2 regions of the Streptomyces sp. NPDC006691 genome follow, and region 1 is predicted to be linked to the other one. Evidence: riboswitches for the same ligand, from Rfam matches in the RefSeq annotation. Region 1 holds a riboswitch; the other holds the start of a gene.
The links. A riboswitch is a leader RNA that binds a small molecule or an ion and turns the genes downstream of it on or off. The one in region 1 is predicted to bind glycine.
Positions count from the first base shown of each region.

Region 2: linked by a shared signal. The riboswitch ahead of gcvT (glycine cleavage system aminomethyltransferase GcvT) and the one ahead of gcvP (aminomethyl-transferring glycine dehydrogenase) in region 1 are both predicted to bind glycine.

Region 1 covers NZ_JBIAGW010000027.1:55,484-64,945, forward strand. Annotated here, with positions in the region: gene ACFYNP_RS35045 (substrate-binding domain-containing protein) at 1-58, shown strand, start outside; gene ACFYNP_RS35050 (glutamate--cysteine ligase) at 163-1,683, opposite strand; gene ACFYNP_RS35055 (hypothetical protein) at 2,173-2,760, shown strand; gene ACFYNP_RS35060 (DUF5999 family protein) at 3,093-3,299, shown strand; gene gcvP (aminomethyl-transferring glycine dehydrogenase) at 3,416-6,301, opposite strand; glycine riboswitch at 6,497-6,603, opposite strand; gene ACFYNP_RS35070 (PRC-barrel domain-containing protein) at 6,728-7,117, shown strand; gene ACFYNP_RS35075 (DNA polymerase IV) at 7,033-8,577, opposite strand; gene ACFYNP_RS35080 (MerR family transcriptional regulator) at 8,633-9,220, opposite strand.
Region 2 covers NZ_JBIAGW010000014.1:118,901-128,362, forward strand. Annotated here, with positions in the region: gene ACFYNP_RS27315 (tRNA-dependent cyclodipeptide synthase) at 1-459, opposite strand, end outside; partial or broken gene ACFYNP_RS27320 (GNAT family N-acetyltransferase) at 661-867, opposite strand; gene ACFYNP_RS27325 (EF-hand domain-containing protein) at 1,000-1,212, shown strand; gene ACFYNP_RS27330 (NADPH-dependent F420 reductase) at 1,274-1,996, shown strand; gene ACFYNP_RS27335 (L-serine ammonia-lyase) at 2,016-3,398, opposite strand; gene glyA (serine hydroxymethyltransferase) at 3,556-4,815, opposite strand; gene gcvH (glycine cleavage system protein GcvH) at 4,847-5,221, opposite strand; gene gcvT (glycine cleavage system aminomethyltransferase GcvT) at 5,322-6,437, opposite strand; glycine riboswitch at 6,590-6,687, opposite strand; gene ACFYNP_RS27355 (AAA family ATPase) at 6,817-7,476, shown strand; gene ACFYNP_RS27360 (enhanced serine sensitivity protein SseB) at 7,583-8,356, shown strand; gene ACFYNP_RS27365 (enhanced serine sensitivity protein SseB C-terminal domain-containing protein) at 8,524-9,321, shown strand.

The DNA of each region.
Region 1 (9,462 bases):
CCAGGCCGTGATCCTCCAGGCGATCATGGCCCTCGGCCGGGCCCGGCAGCACGGCTGACGCGAGGCATCCGGTCACGCCGGGACCCCTTGCGCCGGGCCGAGCACCCGGCCCGGCGGCGGCCGGCCACGCCGGGCACCCTCAAGCCAGGCCGGGCACCTCGGCTAGCGGCGGCGCGCCTCGGGGCCCGGGAAGCCCGTCGGCCAGGTGTGCACCGGCTCGCCCTCCAGCATCAGCTCCCGGTAGCGCCGGGTGGTGGCGGCCAGCGCGGCCTCCCGGCCGAGGCCCGCCGCCAGCGCCCGGTGGTAGGTGTCGACCTGCCAGGACGACCCGTTGACCCGGCGGCGGCAGCGCTCCTCGATGATGCCGAGATAGTGGTCCCGGTCGGCCGCCTCGATGCCCCACGCGTCGAGCCCGGCCGCCGCGAGCGGCAGCAGCTCCTCGCGTACGAGCTTGATCGCGGGCACTCGGGTGACACCGCCGCCGCGCCGCGGCGCCGGCCACAGCAGCTCGGCGTCGATGCCGTAGCGGCAGGCGGCGTCGAAGTTGGAGGCCGCCGACTCGAAGGGCAGCCGCGTCCACACCGGGCGCTGCTCCTCCGCGAGGGCGCGCACCAGGCCGTAGTAGAAGGCCGCGTTGGCGAGCACGTCCACCACGGTGGGCCCGGCCGGGAGCACCCGGTTCTCCACGCGGAGGTGCGGCACACCGTCGGCGATCCCGTACACCGGGCGGTTCCAGCGGTAGATCGTGCCGTTGTGCAGCACGAGTTCCTTCAGGCCCGGCACGCCGCCGTCGGCGATGACGCGCAGCGGCTCCTCCTCGTCGCAGATGGGCAGCAGCGGCGGGAAGAACCGCAGGTTCTCCTCGAAGAGTTCATAGGCGGACGACACCCAGCGCTCCCCGAACCAGGTGCGCGGACGCACTCCCTGGGCGCGCAGCTCGGCCGGCCTGGTGTCGGTGGCCTGCTCGAACAGGGGCGGCCGCGACTCGCGCCACAGCTCGCGCCCGAACAGGAAGGGCGCGTTGGCACCCACCGCGATCTGCACGGCCGCGACGGCCTGGGCCGCGTTCCACACCGCGGCGAAGCGCGCGGGCGTCACCTGCAGATGCAACTGCACGGAGGTACAGGCGGCTTCGGGGGTGATCGACGCCGACGTGCAGACGAGCCGTTCCACCCCTTGGATGTCGAGGGTGAAATCCTCTCCGCGAGCGGCCACTATCTGATCGTTCAGCAACTGGTAGCGGTCGACGTCGGAGAGATTTCCGGAGACCAGATCGTCCTGCGTCAGGGTCGGCAGAATTCCGATCATGAGGATGCCCGCGTCGACCTCGGCGGCCTTGCGATCGGCATAGCCGAGCCCGGTGCGCAGCTCCTCGGCGAGCTGGTCGAAAACCCGGCCGCTGAGCCGGTGGGGCGCGATGTTCACTTCCAGGTTGAACATTCCGAGTTCGGTCTGGAAATCCCGGCTCGCGATCCGCTCCAGCACCTCGCCATTCATCATGCGGGGCATGCCGTCGGGGCCCGCGAGATTCAGTTCCAGCTCCAGCCCCATCAAGTTCCTGGGACGGTCGAACCGCTTCTGGGCCAGCAGCTTCCCGAGGCCCTCCAGGCACTGCTGAAGCTTGTCCCGGTAGCGGTGCCGATCGGACAGGTCGAATCCGCCTGCCACGACCTTCTCCCCCATCGAAGGGTCCCTCCTCGAATGGGCGGCCGGGACACCGGCCGCTCGCGTCATGGTCGATAATGCCCAGACTGACTGATCCATAACGCCTGCGCGCGCAGTGCCGATGGAGTAGCGTCGACGCCTGGGGCCTCCGGCACATTCAGCGGGCATACGGCAACGTGCAGTTACCGCCCACTCGTCAATGGTGAAAAACACCGACGAGAATCGGCCGACCACCGGAGGGAAATCCTTCCAGGTCGGGACCTCGCACCGGGCATTTTCCCGGGTGAAACGCCTGCCCAGGAGGACCGGATACCGACTTGCGGGCAATATCGACGACAGCTAGCTGAAACACTGCGTGAACACGTGTCGTATAAACTCCGCAAACGAGGCAGAGAGTTGGCGCCCCCGGCCATCCATCGTCGGCCCCCCTCTGACCCCGCACCGCAGACAGCGCCGTCCGCACTGCCCCCGCATCACCGTGTCTCCCGAAGTGAGAGGCGACCCACCATGCCGCTGCATGTCCCCCCGGCCCCCGCGCCCGCCCTGCGCAGCGTCCTCGCGGCACTCGGTTCCCCCACCGCCGTACGCGAGGCCCGCACCCCGGCCCTCCGCTCCACCGAAGGTCCGCTCACCCCCGAACTGCCGCTCCCGCTCCACGTCCTGGACGGGATCACCCCGGGCGGCCGGACCCCGCACACGCGCCTGGCCGGCTGGCGCTTCCTGATCAGCGACCCCGAGCATCCGGTCGCCGCAGCGGACACCCGCCTCACCCCCGACGGCTGGACCTTCTCGCACTTCTTCGAAGGCCCCTACATCGCCTCGACCCAGCTCGCCCTGCGCCAGGCCGAGCAGCTGAGCACGCACTACCAGCCCCGGCTGCTCTCGGTCCCCGAGCTGTACATGCTCACGCTGTGGCTGCACACGGACGCCGGCGCCGACGGCGCCTCGGGCACGCCGGCCCCGCACGACCTCCTGGTGCCGCTGGCACCCGCCCCGCCCGGCATCTGCGCGCACCGCCCGCTGCGCGTCAGCGAACTGCTTCCGGTCCTCACCCTGCGCCTGGCCCCCGCCCGACTGCTCGGCCAGCCCGTCTGAGACCTCCGGCAACGGCCCGGGAAAAGAAAGTGCCCCGCGACCAGTGTGGTCGCGGGGCATCGTGTGTCTATGCTGCGTACGCGCCGCCTGCGCCATACGGGCTAGCCCAGCCGGGCCACCCCGAACCACCCGAAAAGACAGGCCAGTTGAGCTGAACCGTCCGCACGGGTGATACGTCATTAAGCAGTAGGAAGCGCTGCCGCGAAATCCCTGCGGATTGACGCCCGTGGGGCAACACTGGGATCGGACCGACCGACTTACTACGGGGGGCGGCCATGAACAACGCATCGAGCCGCAGCACACTCACCACGACGCAGCGAAAGAACGCATCCATGTGCCAGCACAAGCCAGCCTGTCCGACAGCCTTCTCCGCCGACCGGGAAGCCGCGCAGCCCGTGGCACACCACCCGGAGCAGGGCTGGAGCCTGCTGTGCAACGGCGTCCTGCTCTTCGAGGACACCGGTGAGCTGCTGCCGGACGGGCAGATCATCGCCCCGCACCGGCCGCTCACGGCGGAGCAGGTGGCGACGGCCGCCTAGGCGGCCTCGTACGGGCAGTCCCGTACGGACCGGTCCCCAGCGGACTCGTCCGGTACGGACAACACAAGGGCCGGCCCGGGGAACACACCCCGAACCGGCCCTTACGCATGCGTGGGTCAGTGGTCGTACTCGTCCAGCGGCGGGCAGGAGCAGACCAGGTTGCGGTCGCCGAAGGCGCCGTCGATGCGGCGGACCGGCGGCCAGTACTTGTCGGCGGCCGACACCCCGGCCGGGAAGACGGCGTCCTCGCGGCTGTAGGCGTGGTTCCACTCGCCGCCGAGCGCGGCCGCGGTGTGCGGGGCGTTGGCCAGCGGATTGTCGTCGGCCGGCCAGACGCCGGAGGCGACCTTCTCGATCTCGCCGCGGATCGCGATCATCGTGTCGCAGAACCGGTCGATCTCGCCCAGGTCCTCGGACTCGGTGGGCTCGATCATCAGCGTGCCGGCCACCGGGAACGACATGGTCGGCGCGTGGAAGCCGTAGTCGATCAGGCGCTTGGCGATGTCGTCGACGCTGACGCCGGTCGCCTTGGAGAGCGGCCGCAGGTCCACGATGCACTCGTGCGCGACAAGACCGTTGGGGCCCGTATAGAGCACCGGGTAGTGCGGCTCCAGGCGCTTGGCGATGTAGTTCGCGGCGAGCACCGCCACCTGCGTCGCCCGCTTGAGGCCCTCGCCGCCCATGAGACGTACGTACGCCCACGAGATCGGCAGGATGCCGGCAGAGCCCCACGGGGCGGCCGAGATCGGGCCGACTCCCGTCTCGGGACCGGCGGTCGGCTGGAGCGGGTGGTTGGGCAGGTACGGGGCGAGGTGCGCGCGCACACCGACCGGGCCGACGCCGGGACCGCCGCCGCCGTGCGGGATGCAGAACGTCTTGTGCAGGTTGAGGTGCGAGACATCGCCGCCGAACTTGCCCGGCTTGGCGAGGCCCACCAGGGCGTTGAGGTTGGCGCCGTCCACGTAGACCTGGCCGCCGGCCTCGTGGACCAGGGCGCAGATGTCGGCGACGTGCTCCTCGAACACCCCGTGCGTGGACGGGTAGGTGATCATCAGCACCGAGAGCTCGTCGCGGTACTGCTCGATCTTGGCGCGCAGGTCGTCGGCGTCGACCTCGCCGTCGTCGGCGGTCTTGACGACCACGACCTTCATGCCGGCCATCACGGCGCTCGCGGCGTTGGTGCCGTGCGCGGAGGACGGGATGAGGCAGATGGTGCGCTGGGTGTCGCCGTTGGCACGGTGGTAGGCGCGCACCGCGAGCAGACCCGCGAGCTCGCCCTGCGAACCGGCGTTGGGCTGGATGGACACCGCGTCGTATCCGGTGACCTCGGCGAGGCGCTCCTCCAGCTCACGGATGAGCGTGAGGTAGCCAGCGGCCTGCTCGACCGGCGCGAAGGGGTGGATCTGCCCGAACTCGGGCCAGGTCACCGGCTCCATCTCGGTGGTCGCGTTCAGCTTCATCGTGCAGGAGCCGAGCGGGATCATGCCGCGGTCGAGCGCGTAGTCGCGGTCGGCCAGCTTGCGCAGGTAGCGCAGCATCGCGGTCTCGGAGCGGTGCTGGTGGAAGACCGGGTGGGTCAGGTACTCGTCGGTGCGCAGCAGCGCGGCCGGCAGGGTGTCGGCGGCCGTGGTGTCCAGCGCCTCCACATCGGCGTCCACCCCGAACGCGGCCCAGACGGCGGCCAGTTGGGCCCGCGTGGTGGTCTCGTCGCAGGCGAAGGAGACGGTGTCGGCGTCGACCAGGTACAGGTTGACCCCGCCCTGACGCGCGGCCTTGACGGCCTCGGCGGCCTTGCCCGGGACGCGCACGGTCAGCGTGTCGAAGTAGGCGCCGTGGGCGACGTCGACGCCGGCGGCCTTCAGGCCCTCGGCGAGGACGACGGCGTAGCGGTGGGTGCGCTGCGCGATCTGCTTCAGGCCGTCCGGGCCGTGGTAGACGGCGTACATCCCGGCCATCACGGCGAGCAGCACCTGTGCGGTGCAGATGTTGCTGGTGGCCTTCTCGCGGCGGATGTGCTGCTCGCGGGTCTGGAGGGCCAGGCGGTACGCCTTGTTGCCGTCGGCGTCGACGGACACGCCGACGAGGCGGCCCGGCAGGCTGCGGGCGAACTTCTCCTGGACCGCCATGAAACCGGCGTGCGGTCCGCCGAAGCCCATCGGGACGCCGAAGCGCTGGGTGGTGCCGACGGCGATGTCCGCGCCGAGCGAGCCCGGCGAGGCGAGCAGGGTGAGCGCCAGCAGGTCGGCGGCGACCGTGACGATCGCGCCCAGCTCGTGCGCCGCGTCGATGACCGGCTTGAGGTCGCGGACCCGGCCGGAGGCGCCCGGGTACTGGAGCAGCACGCCGAAGACGCCGCGCTCGGCGGCCTCGGCGGGGATGCCGTCGCTCAGGTCGGCGACGACGACCTCGACACCGGTCGGCTCGGCGCGGGTCTGGATCACCGCGACGGTCTGCGGCAGGGTGTCGGCGTCCACCAGGAACACCCCGCCCTTGACCTTGCCCACGCGCCGCGAGAGGGCGAGCGCCTCGGCGGCCGCGGTGCCCTCGTCGAGCAGCGAGGCGCCGGAGGTCGGCAGGCCGGTCAGCTCGGCCACCATGGTCTGGAAGTTGAGCAGCGCCTCCAGGCGGCCCTGCGAGATCTCCGGCTGGTAGGGCGTGTACGCCGTGTACCAGGCCGGGTTCTCCATGACGTTGCGCAGGATCACCGGCGGCGTGAAGGTGCCGTAGTAACCGAGGCCGATCATCGGGGCGAGCACCTGGTTGCGGTCCGCGAGCCGGCGCAGCTCGGCGAGCACCTCGGCCTCGGTCCGCGCCTCGGGCAGGCCCAGCGCCCCGGCGCTCTTGATGACCTCGGGGACGGCGGCGGCGGTCAGCTCGTCGAGCGAGCCGTAGCCGACCTGCGCGAGCATCTTGGCCTGTGCCTCGGCATCGGGCCCGATGTGGCGCTGCTCGAAGGGGATGCCACGCTCCAGCTGGCTGAGCGGAATGCGGTTGGCGGTCATTACGGAGGCCTCCTGGTCGCACGACCTGCGAGGGGCACCACGGCGCGGGTACCCGGACGGCCTCCCCCTCTGTCATCTCAACCTGAGAGCTTCACCGGGGGCGCACGGCGGCGACCCGGTTTTCACCGTCGGTGAGGAAAGGTTCCGCCCGGGCCGAAGTGCCCGTACGTCCCCCGTCCTGCTTTCCAGAGTGACCTCGTCCGTGCGGTCCGTGGGCCTGAGAGATTCCGGGGAGGATTTGCTCCTTCGGCGTCCGCCGAGAACTCGGTGAGCTCTTCGGAGGACTCTCCCGCACGGGGTCAGCAGCCGTCTGCCAGCCTACCAGCGAGGCCCGAGCTCGATTCTTTGTTCACCTGCTCAAGTGGCCAACACCCGGGATGTGCACTTTCGTAGTGCTTATGGAGCAGTTGTAACCAGTTGCGACCAATTGGAGGGACCGTGCAGACCGATATCGATCCGCGCAGCCTGATCGGCCGCAAGGCATACGACCGCAATGGGCACAAGATCGGGACGGTGGACGAGGTCTACCTGGACGACGCCACGGGCGCGCCCGAGTGGGCCGCGGTGCGCACCGGCCTGTTCAGCCGGGACGCCTTCGTCCCGCTGGAGCCCAGCACGCTGGTCGACGAGACGCTCCGCGTGCCGTACGACCGAGCCCTGATCAAGGACGCGCCGGACTTCGGCGTGGGCCGCCATCTCTCACCGGAACAGGAGCTCCAGCTCTACCACCACTACGGTCTGGACATCGCGGCCCCCGAACCCGGCCCGCCGCCCTCCGACCGGGACTTCGGCCGGCTCGCCAACGGCGAATCCTGAGCCTCCGCCACCCCGGCCTCCGCCACCCCCTCCGGCTCCGCTCCGGCCCCGCCCACGTCCCCGCCCTCCGTATCGGCCGGCTCCACCAGCGGCAGCGGCTCCGCGGGCTCAAGGCCGGGGTCGTCCACCCGGAACGTCCTCACCCGCCCGGGCCCCTTCGCCGTCGGCGTCTCGAAGCGCACGGTGACCCGCCCGACGCCGCTGCCCTGCACCCAGCCGGGCCCGTACTCGGCATGCCGTACGTCATGCCCGGCCAGCCAGCGGCGCTGCGCCGGGTCCTCGGGGGGCTGAGGCTCCGCCTCGGCCCCGGGGGCGGCCTCCTCACCCACCGGCCCTGACGGCCCTGTCGACCCCACCGGTCCCACCGGTTCCTCCACGGCCCGCACCCCCGCGGCCTGCGCGAACAGGTCCTCCTGTGTGAAGTCGGCGAGCCCGCTGACACCGACACCGAGCAGACGCACCCCGCCCGTGGTGTCCACCGCCTCCAGGAGCCGTGCGGCGGCCTCCCGGACCACGCCGGGGTCGTCGGTGGGCCCGCGCAGGGTCTCGGAGCGGGTCAGCGTGGAGAAGTCATACCGCCGGACCTTGAGCACGATGGTGCGGCCCGAGTGTCCCGACGCCCGCAGGCGCTGGACACACCGGTCGGCGAGCCGCCCCACCTCCATGGTGATCCTCAGCCGGTCGTGCAGGTCCACATCGAAGGTGTCCTCCACCGAGACCGACTTCGCGTCCCGCTCGGCCACTACGGGGCGGTCGTCGTACCCCGTCGCCATCCGGTGCAGCGAGGCGCCGTGCGACTTGCCCAGGAGTCGTACGAGCTCGTCCTCACCCGCCTCGACCAGGTCGGACACGGTGGTCATCCCGGCCCGGCGCAGATGCTCCCCGGTGGCCGGGCCCACGCCCGGCAGGATGCGCACCGACATCGGCGCGAGGAGCCGGCGCTCGGTGCCGGGCTCTATCAGCACCAGACCGTCGGGCTTGGCCTCCTCCGAGGCGATCTTGGCCAGCATCTTGGATCCGGCGAGGCCGACCGACCCGCTCAGCCCGGTGACCGCCCTGATGTCCCTGCGCAGCCGCTCCCCGGCCGCACGTGCGCCGGCCGACTCGAAGGCCACGCCCCCGGCCTCCAGGTCCACGAAGGCCTCGTCCAGACTCAGCGGCTCGACCAGCGGGGACAGCCGCCCGAGCAACTCCATCACCTGCTCGCTGACGGTGCGGTACAGCTGGAAGCGGGGCACCAGATAGGCCGCGTTGGGACAGAGCCGCCGGGCCTGCGCCATCGGCATCGCCGAGCGCACCCCGAAGCGTCTCGCCTCGTACGAGGCCGTCGAGACCACCCCGCGCGGCCCGAGACCGCCCACGACGACCGGCTTTCCGCGCAGGCTCGGCTTCGACGCCTGCTCTGCGGCGGCGAAGAAGGCATCCATGTCGAGATGCAGGATGGTCGGCGCGGCTCTCACATCACTGATGCTGCCTCACGCCACTGACAATCGGCCCCGGCGGCGCCGCCGGGGATCAGACCGCGCGGTTGCGCCGCCTGGCCAGCTCGTCGGCCGGGTTGTTGCCGACGAGGGTCTCGCCGGTGTCCACGCGTTCGCCGTGCAGCTGGGAGAGCGCGGCCTCGACATCCCGCCACACCACGCCCACGGCGATACCGAAGACGCCCTGGCCGCCCTGGAGGAGGTTCACCACCTCGTCCGGGGACGAGCACTCGTACACGGTGGCCCCGTCGCTCATCAGCGTCATCCGCTCCAGATCGCGAAAGCCGCGCTCCCGCAGGTGCTGCACGGCGGCGCGGATGTTCTGGAGGGCCACCCCGGTGTCGAGGAAACGCTTGACGATCTTCAGGACGACGACGTCCCGGAAGCTGTAGAGACGCTGGGTGCCCGAACCGTAGGCCGGACGCACACTCGGCTCGACCAGGCCGGTGCGCGCCCAGTAGTCCAGCTGTCGGTAGGTGATCCCCGCCGCCGCACACGCGGTCGGGCCCCGGTATCCGATCGTTTCGGTACACGGGTCGACCGCACTGTTGTGGAGCGGGTACGGCCCGCTCTCCCCCGAACCGAGTCCGGGAGCGCCCCCTGCCGTACCGTCGCCGCTCATACTCACGCCGACCCTCCGTCCTTGACCTGCCCACTCGACGGTAGGCAGTCACTCGGGGTGCGTCAACGATCGCCACACTCGGCACGCCGAGTGATAATCACCCTGAGAGTGGTTTCCCGTGTCTCTCTTGCGGGAAAGGCTACTCGAATGCGCCGAAACCACTCCGGCGTGCACGCGGCGCACCCAGCCACTCCGACGGCCGCCGGACCACTCGCTCGTCGGTGCTCACGCGGTTGCGCTGC
Region 2 (9,462 bases), on a different contig from region 1:
GGAGAGGAAGTGCGCCGCCATGCGTTCGCAGCCGGCGCGGAAGTGCGGGTCGGTGGCGAGGAAGTGCCGCACCCGGCGGTGCAGCAGCTCGTACACGGGGTTCCCGGCGAACTCCGAGAGGCCGTGCACATCGACCGGTGTGCCCTGCGGGTCCGCCTCCTCGACGCCGCGCAGGACCCTGCGGCGCACCGCCTTCAGCTCCTTGGTGGCCCGGCGGGCCGCGTGTTCCCGCTCGTAGCCGAGCGCGCCGAACAGCTCGGCCACATGGAGGTCGGCGTACACGATGTCGATGCGGGAGAACCGTGCCGAAGCCCAACGGACGAGTTCGGTGATGCGCCCGGCGCTGAAGTAGCTGTTACCCGGACTCACACCGATGAGGACGTGGTCGCCCTCGTCCCATATGTGGTGGCAACTTCGTGTGAAGGGCTGCACGGTGAATGCTTCAGTTGTGATGGCCACAGCTGTAACGCCCCAGCGCCGCTAGTCCCTGGGTGCCCTGTGCTCCCGGTGTGGCGGCGACAGCATGAAGTTATCCATCAGTGGCGGAGCGTGAGGAAGTGGCGCCGTGAAGTTGGCGTGAACTCCTCTTTGTCGGGCGGAAAAGCGTCCTCCGTGTATGGCGAACAGTCAGGGTCAGGGGCCGGACGGGCGGTACTGCGGTCAGTGCGCGAGGAGCAGCGCCTCGGCGCCGACCGGCCGGAAACCGGCGGCCTGGAAGGTGCGCACGCTGCGCGCGTTCCCCCGGGACTGCTGGGCCCAGAGCACCGCGTCCGGCGCCAAGTACCGTGCGGTGAGGTCGAGTTGGATACCCAGGCCCCGGCCGCGCGCGGACTCGTCGAGCTCGATGGCGGCCTCCCAGCGGCCCGCGTCGACGCGGCGAGTCTCCACCCGTGGCGCCCCGCGAAGCCCTGGCCGCCGCACGGCGCGCGTGCATCGGCGGCTAATCTGACCGGCGTCAGAAAAGCACCAAGCAGTAGCACCAACAAAGGGGTGGACCCAGTGGCGGACATCGAAGAGGCGCGCAAGGCGTTCGCGAAGCTCGACGTCGACGGCGACGGACGCGTCACCGCGAGCGAGTACAAGGCGGTCATGGCGCAGCTGGGCGACTTCCACGTCACCGAGACCGTGGCCCAGGCCATCATCAGGGCCAAGGACGCCAACGGCGACGGCAAGCTCTCCTTCGAGGAGTTCTGGGCGTCCCTGAACAAGTGACCCCGAACGGTGCCGGTGGCGTGAAATCGCCGCGGCGGAACGCCACCGGTGCCGGGCCGGAATAACGCGCAGTGGCCGCAGGTTTGCGGAGCGTGCCAACGCACCAACTCCGGAAGGCCAGCTCATGAAGATCGGCATCATCGGCGCGGGCAACATCGGCGGCAACCTGACCCGCCGCCTCACCGCGCTCGGCCACCAGGTGTCCGTCGCCAACTCCCGTGGCCCAGAGACCCTTTCCGCGCTCGCGGAGGAGACCGGCGCGACGCCGGTCACCGTCGCCGAGGCGGCCGACGGCGCCCAGGTCGTCGTGGTCACCATCCCGCTGAAGAACGTCCCCGCCCTGCCCAAGGGCCTGTTCGACAAGGCCGCCGAAGGCCTCGCCGTCATCGACACCGGGAACTACTACCCGAAGGAACGCGACGGCCGGATCGACGCGATCGAGGACGGGCTCCCCGAAAGCCGCTGGACCGAGCAGCACATCGGCCACCCGGTGATCAAGGTCTTCAACGGCACGTACGCGCAGGACCTCCTGGACCGGCCGCGCCCCCAGGGCGCCCCGGACCGGGTCGCCGTGCCCATCGCGGGCGACGACGCGGCCGCCAAGCGGCTGGTCCGCGAACTCGTCGACGAGCTGGGCTTCGACACCGTGGACACGGGCGGCATCGACGACTCCTGGCGCCAGCAGCCCGCGACCCCCGTCTACGGCCTGCGCGGCAACAAGGAGGAGGTCGCCGCGGCCCTGGCGGCGGCCCCCAGGGAGCGCCCGGCGGCGCACTCCGCCTGAGCGGAGCCGCGGGAGCGGCTCAGCACTCGATGATGTTGACGGCGAGGCCGCCGCGGGCCGTCTCCTTGTACTTGACGCTCATGTCGGCCCCCGTCTCCTTCATCGTCTTGATGACCTTGTCCAGGGACACCTTGTGGCTGCCGTCACCGCGCATCGCCATCTTGGCGGCGGTGACGGCCTTCACCGCGGCCATGCCGTTGCGCTCGATGCACGGGATCTGGACCAGGCCGCCGACCGGGTCGCAGGTCAGGCCCAGGTTGTGCTCCATGCCGATCTCGGCCGCGTTCTCGACCTGCTCGGGGGTGCCGCCGAGCACCTCGGCGAGGGCGCCCGCCGCCATCGAGCAGGCGGAGCCGACCTCGCCCTGGCAGCCGACCTCGGCGCCGGAGATCGAGGCGTTCTCCTTGAACAGCATGCCGATCGCGCCGGCCGCGAGCAGGAAGCGGACGATGCCGTCCTCCTTCTCCTGCGGGGAGCCGCCGGGCACGAAGTTCATGTAGTAGTGCAGGACCGCCGGAATGATGCCCGCGGCGCCGTTGGTGGGCGCGGTCACGACCCGGCCGCCTGCCGCGTTCTCCTCGTTGACCGCCATCGCGTACAGCGTCGCCCACTCCATGGCGTGCGCCTCGGGGTTGCCCTCGGCACGCAGCAGGCGGGCGGTGTTGGCGGCACGGCGGCGGACCTTGAGGCCGCCGGGCAGGATGCCCTCGCGGGACATGCCGCGCGAGACGCAGGCCTGCATGACGCGCCAGATGTCGAGGAGTCCGGAGCGGATCTCGTCCTCGGTGCGCCACGCCTTCTCGTTCTCCAGCATCAGCGCGGAGATGGAGAGGCCGGTGTCCTTGGCGAGCCGGAGCAGCTCGTCGCCGGTGCGGAAGGGGTGCTTGAGAACGGTGTCGTCCGGCACGATCGGGTTCTCGCCCGCCACGGCGTCCTCGTCCACCACGAAGCCGCCGCCCACCGAGTAGTAGGTCTTCTCCAGGAGGAGCGTGCCGTCGACGTCGTAGGCGAAGACCGTCATGCCGTTGGCGTGGTACGGCAGCGCCTTGCGGCGGTGCAGGATCAGGTCGTCGTCGTAGGCGAAGTCGATCTCGTGCATGCCGAGGACGTTGAGCCGCCCGGAGTCCTTGATCTTCTCCACCCGCTCATCGGCGTTCTCCACGTCGACCGTGCGCGGGGACGCCCCCTCCAGGCCGAGCAGCACCGCCTTCGGGGTGCCGTGGCCGTGGCCGGTCGCGCCGAGCGAGCCGTACAGCTCGGACCGTATCCGCGCGGTGTGGGCGATCAGGCCCTCGTTCTTGAGCCGCGCGGCGAACATCCGGGCCGCGCGCATCGGGCCGACGGTGTGGGAGCTGGACGGGCCGATGCCGATCGAGAACAGGTCGAAGACCGAGATGGCCACGGGAGACTCCTTGTGGGGGTGGGAAGACGCCGTTGTCTGCCGGGGTATCGCAGAGCAAAGCTGGCACAGCATGGGATGGGGCACCGCGCTCACTACCCAGTGTGCGCGGTGCCCCGGGGCTTCGTACGGAATGAACCGAGAACGAAAGCGTACGAAACTACTTCAGGCCGGGGTACAGCGGGTGCTTGGCGGCCAGAGCGGACACCCGGGCGGCCAGGGCGGCCCGGTCGAAGTCCGGCTTCAGGGCCTCGGCGATGATGTCGGCGACCTCGCGGAAGTCGTCGTCGCCGAAGCCGCGGGTGGCGAGGGCCGGGGTGCCGATCCGCAGGCCCGAGGTCACCATCGGCGGCCGCGGGTCGTTCGGGATGGCGTTCCGGTTGACCGTGATGCCGACCTCGTGGAGGCGGTCCTCGGCCTGCTGGCCGTCCAGCTCCGAGTTGCGCAGGTCCACCAGGACCAGGTGCACGTCGGTGCCGCCGGTCAGGACGTCGACGCCGACGGCCCGCACGTCGTCCTGGACCAGGCGCTCGGCCAGGATCCGGGCGCCGTCCAGGGTGCGCTGCTGGCGCTCCTTGAACTCGGGCGAGGCCGCGACCTTGAAGGACACCGCCTTCGCCGCGATGACGTGCTCCAGGGGACCGCCCTGCTGACCCGGGAAGACCGCCGAGTTGATCTTCTTGGCGAGCTCCTGCGTCGACAGGATGACACCGCCGCGCGGACCGCCGAGGGTCTTGTGCGTGGTGGTGGTCACCACGTGGGCGTGCGGCACCGGGTTGGGGTGCAGACCCGCGGCGACCAGGCCCGCGAAGTGGGCCATGTCGACCATCAGGAAGGCGCCGACCTCGTCCGCGATCCGGCGGAAGGCGGCGAAGTCCAGCTGACGCGGGTACGCGGACCAGCCGGCCACGATCAGCTTCGGCTTCGACTCCTTGGCCAGGCGCTCGACCTCGGCCATGTCGACCTCGCCGGTCTCGTCGACGTGGTACGGGACCACGTTGTAGAGCTTGCCGGAGAAGTTGATCTTCATGCCATGGGTCAGGTGACCGCCGTGGGCCAGGTTCAGACCCATGATCGTGTCGCCCGGCTTGAGCAGCGCGAACATCGCGGCCGCGTTGGCCTGGGCGCCCGAGTGCGGCTGGACGTTGGCGGCCTCGGCGCCGAACAGCGCCTTGATGCGGTCGATCGCGATCTGCTCGACCACGTCGACGTGCTCGCAGCCGCCGTAGTAGCGGCGGCCCGGGTAGCCCTCGGCGTACTTGTTGGTGAGGACCGAGCCCTGGGCCTCCATGACCGCGACCGGAGCGAAGTTCTCCGAGGCGATCATTTCGAGGGTGGACTGCTGACGGAGGAGCTCGGCGTCGACGGCGGCGGCGACGTCCGGGTCCAGCTCGTGGAGGGGCTGGTTCAGAAGCGACATCAGACGAATCCCTGTATCCCTGTGGTTGAGGTCAGCTGGCGAAGTCGGTGTACTCGTCGGCGGAGAGCAGGTCGCCCGGCTCGTCCGTGACCTTCACCTTGAACAGCCAACCGCCCTCGAACGGGGCCGAGTTGACGAGCGAAGGGTCGTCCACCACGTCCTGGTTGGCCGCGACGACCTCGCCGGTGACCGGGGAGTACAGGTCGCTGACCGACTTGGTGGACTCCAGCTCGCCGCAGGTCTCGCCCGCGGTCACCGTGTCACCCACCTCCGGAAGCTGTACGTACACCACGTCACCGAGCGCGTTGGCCGCGTGCTCCGTGATGCCGACCGTCGAGACGCCGTCCTCGGCGCCCGACAGCCACTCGTGCTCCTTGCTGTAGCGAAGCTGCTGCGGGTTGCTCATGACCTGAATTCTCCTGTACGCGGGGGAGTGCTGGTGACGGGGTCTTGACGAGTGTCTCGGACGGCGGGACGGGAAGGGGGCGGCCGGAGGGAGGCGCGCGTCACTTCTGGCGCTTGTAGAAGGGCAGCGCGACGACCTCGTACGCCTCGTGCGTGCCGCGGATGTCGATGCCGACCCCCGCGGTGCCGGGCGCGGCGTGCGCGGCGTCCACGTACGCGATCGCGATCGGCTTGCCGAGCGTCGGGGACGGGGCGCCCGAGGTGACCTCGCCGACGACCTCGCCGCCGGCCACCACCGAGAACCCGGCGCGCGGCACCCGGCGGCCCTCGGCGATCAGGCCGACCAGCTTGCGCGGCGGGGTGGCCTCGGCCTTCTCGGCGGCGGCCTCCAGCGCCGTGCGGCCCACGAAGTCGCCGTCCTTCTCGAACTTCACGACCCGGCCCAGCCCCGCGTCGAACGGGGTCAGCGCGGTGGTCAGCTCATGCCCGTACAGCGGCATGCCCGCCTCAAGGCGCAGTGTGTCGCGGCAGGACAGACCGCACGGCACGAGGCCCGCGTCCTGGCCGGCCTCGGTCAGCGCCCGCCACAGCCGCTCGGCGTGCTCGGGCGCCACGAACAGCTCGAAGCCGTCCTCACCGGTGTAGCCGGTGCGGGCGATCAGCGCGGGGACACCGGCGACGGTGCCGGGCAGGCCCGCGTAGTACTTCAGGCCGTCGAGGTCGGCGTCGGTCACGGACTTCAGGATGCCGGGGGACTCGGGGCCCTGCACCGCGATCAGCGCGTAGGCGTCGCGGTCGTCGCGGACCTCGGCGTCGAAGCCGGCCGCGCGCTCGGTGATCGCGTCGAGCACGATCTGCGCGTTGCCCGCGTTGGCGACGACCATGTACTCGCTCTCGCCCAGGCGGTAGACGATCAGGTCGTCGACGATCCCGCCGTCCTCCTGGCAGATCATCGTGTACCGGGCGCGGCCGAGCCCGATGGTGGCGATGTTGCCCACCAGCGCGTAGTTGAGGGCCTTCATCGCCTCGGGGCCGGTGACGGTGATCTCGCCCATGTGGGACAGGTCGAAGAGCCCGGCGCGGGTGCGCACGGCGTTGTGCTCGTCGCGCTCGCTCCCGTACCGCAGCGGCATGTCCCAGCCCGCGAAGTCGGTCATCGTGGCGCCCAGCGCACGATGCAGGGCATCGAGGGAGGTCAGACGGGGGGCGTTGCTCATGGATGTTGCTCCAAGGTCCCGGGGCATGACGGTCGAGGACATCCTCCCCATCTGTCATCGGAACCTGAGAGGTTCACCGTCGCGCACGCGCGGCACGGCTTGCACCTTGGGTGGGACCGCCCGGCAGGGGACGGCCCGCTTTTCAGATCTGCCTCACCCGCGCGGTACGGGGCCTGAGAGATTCAAGGGAGGAACTTGCTCCTTCGGCGCCCCAGCTCACAGCTGCTGAGGACTCTCCCGCGCGGATTCGAACGGCCGGTATGCAGTTGGCGCGCACATCATTGCACGCATCCCGGAAGCGGCAAATCGCTTGAGCTCTATTACCGTCTCTTTACACTTCCAGGGCAGGGGTCCCGGGATCCGAACAGGGGGGAGTGCCATGACGGTTGGACACGAGACGGGCCAGGTGCGGGAGGCGCCCGCGGCGGACGGGCCCGGCCCGGCGGCACCGTCGCGACCGGTGATGAGCGAGGCGGTACGGGATCTGCGCGGGCGGCCCGCGCGCACGCCGCCGGAGCTGCTCTTCGACGCGGGGGACGTCGTGGTGGTGTCGGGTCTTCCGGGCAGCGGCAAGACGACCCTGATGCGCCGGACCGTCACCGACCGCCGCATCGACTCGCAGGACACCCGCCTCGCCTGGCAGCGCCGGCTCCCCGGCATCCCGTACGCCCTCTACCGCCCGCTCACCCGCACCGCGCACTTCGCCAGGACCTGGTGGGCGCTGCGCTCCGGCGACAGCCTCGTCGTCCACGACTGCGGGACGCAGGCCTGGGTGCGGCACTGGCTGGGCCGGGGCGCCCGGCGCCGGGGGCGCGCGCTGCGCCTGGTCGTGCTCGACGTACCGCCCGGCACCGCCCTGGCGGGCCAGGCCGACCGGGGCCGCTGGGTGTCCAGGTACGCCTTCGCCCGGCACCGCGGCGCGGCCCGCCGCCTCATAGCGCGGGTGGAGGCCGGACACCTGCCGACCGGCTGCGCGAGCGCGGTGCTGCTCGACCGCGAGTCGGCCTCGGTACTGCACCGCATCGGCTTCACGAAGTAGCGCCCGGTGGCGCGCGCCGGGCCATTTCCCGGCACCCTTTCCCCGCGTCGTGCCCACGACGTTAGGGTCGAGGGGCACGACAGCAGTCGGGGGAGAAGGACGGCACATGAACTTTCCGGAGCAGACGTTCGCGCATCCGCACGGCGGCGGAGGCTGGCCGGGCAACGAGCTCGAAGAGGTCCTCGCCGCGGCCGTCGGGCAGCCCGACGCGGGCCCCCGCCTCATAGAGGTGCTCGGCCGCAATCCCGTATGGGTGCCGCTGCCCAACGGCGGCGGCCAGGACAGCAGGGACCTCGACCTCCCCACCATGGAGCTCGACGGCGCCCCCTATGTCCCGGTCTACAGCTCCGAGCAGCAGTTCCTGCACTGCGTCGGCTCCCACATGTCGTTCGCCGTCGCGCCTGCCGTCGAGTTCGCGCGCGGGCTGCCGCCGCGGCTCGGCATCGTGGTCAACCCCGAGGGCGCGGTGGGCATGCCGCTGCCCCCGCCCGCCGTCGCCGAGCTGTGCCGCACCGGGCTCACCGCGCTCGACGGGCCCGCGTCGGGCGCGCGGGTACGGCTCTTCGAGCCGGACTGGCAGGAGGAGCCGGTCGACTTCCTGACCGCGGCGGCCGAGGAGTTCGAGGCGATCGGCGTGGTGCTCAGCGCCCGTCGCGCGCTCGCCTCCATCGAGGGGGAGCCGCCCACGCTCTTCATCGGCGTGGAGTTCGCCACCTGGGACGGGGCGGGCCGGGGCGCCCCCATGGAGGCGCTCGGCCGGGCGCTCGGCCGGGTCCCGGTCGGCTGGCCGGTCAATCTCGTCCTGCTGGACGTGACCCAGGACCCGGTCGCCACGTGGATGCGCGAACGCGTGCGGCCCTTCTACGCACGGGCCCAGTAGCAACCACCGGGTGCGTCGCGGCAGGTCCCGCCGGGTCATGGCGGTGTCTGTACGGCGGCTTAACCTGGTTTCATGACCCTTGCACCCCCGCGGCCGCACGCGTGTGCCCGGGGCTGCGGGGCGGCGCAGACGTCGGCACGGTGGATCGAAGAGGGGCGGGACCCAGGGTGAGCGCGTCAGGCACCGCGGCGGCCGGGCAGGTCGAGCACATGCTGCGCCAGGTGACCCCCGGGCGCTACGACGTCTACGAGGCGCTGCTCCACGCCCTCGCGGAGCCCGCCTCCGGCCGGATCCTGATGCTGCTGTGGCACGGCAGGCCGGGCTCCCCGGACGCGCAGTACGGAAACATGGAGGTCGACGGCGTCTCCTACGCGCCCTGTGTGACCTCCGCGCAGGAGCTCTCCGCCAGCGGCTGGAACCGGGCGCACGAAGTGACCGGCGCCCTGGACGTCGCCCGCACGCTCTACCCCGATCACTACGGGATCTGGCTCAATCCACACGCCCCGGGCGGCGGCGTCGGCATCCCCTGGACGGATCTGCGCCGGATCGCCACCGGCCTCGACCGGATGCCGGCCGGCCCCCTGCGGCTGTCCGAACCGGCCGTGGAGATCCCGCAGTTCTACGCCCTGCTCGCGCAGCACGCGCACCGCACCCCGGCCGTGCGCTCGCTGCGCCGCGCCTGGGTTCAGCCCGCGCTCGGCACGCCGTACCTGGCGATCGGGCTCGACCTCTACGACACCAGCCCGCAGTCGGTGGACGCGGTACGGGCGATGATGCAGCAGTCCATCCCCGCGGTACCGGAGGGCCTCGCGGTCTCCACCGTCGCGATGTCGGACGAGTACGACCCGGTCGGTATGTGGCTGAAAGCCGCTACCCGGCCCTTCTACGACCGCGAGGCGCACGCCGCCCCGGCGCCCGGCGGGCCCGGCTACGGCTATCCGCCCGCCGCCCCGCGCATGTACTGATCCGCGTACCGGGCTCCGCTCCGTCCGGCGCCGCAACCGGGACAGACCCGGTCAACTCCCCTCACGCGTAAGGGGAATGTCCGTTCTGATGGGGCGAACGCCGCAATGGTCCAGGGCGTCGCTTGCGCCCCAACTTCCGCG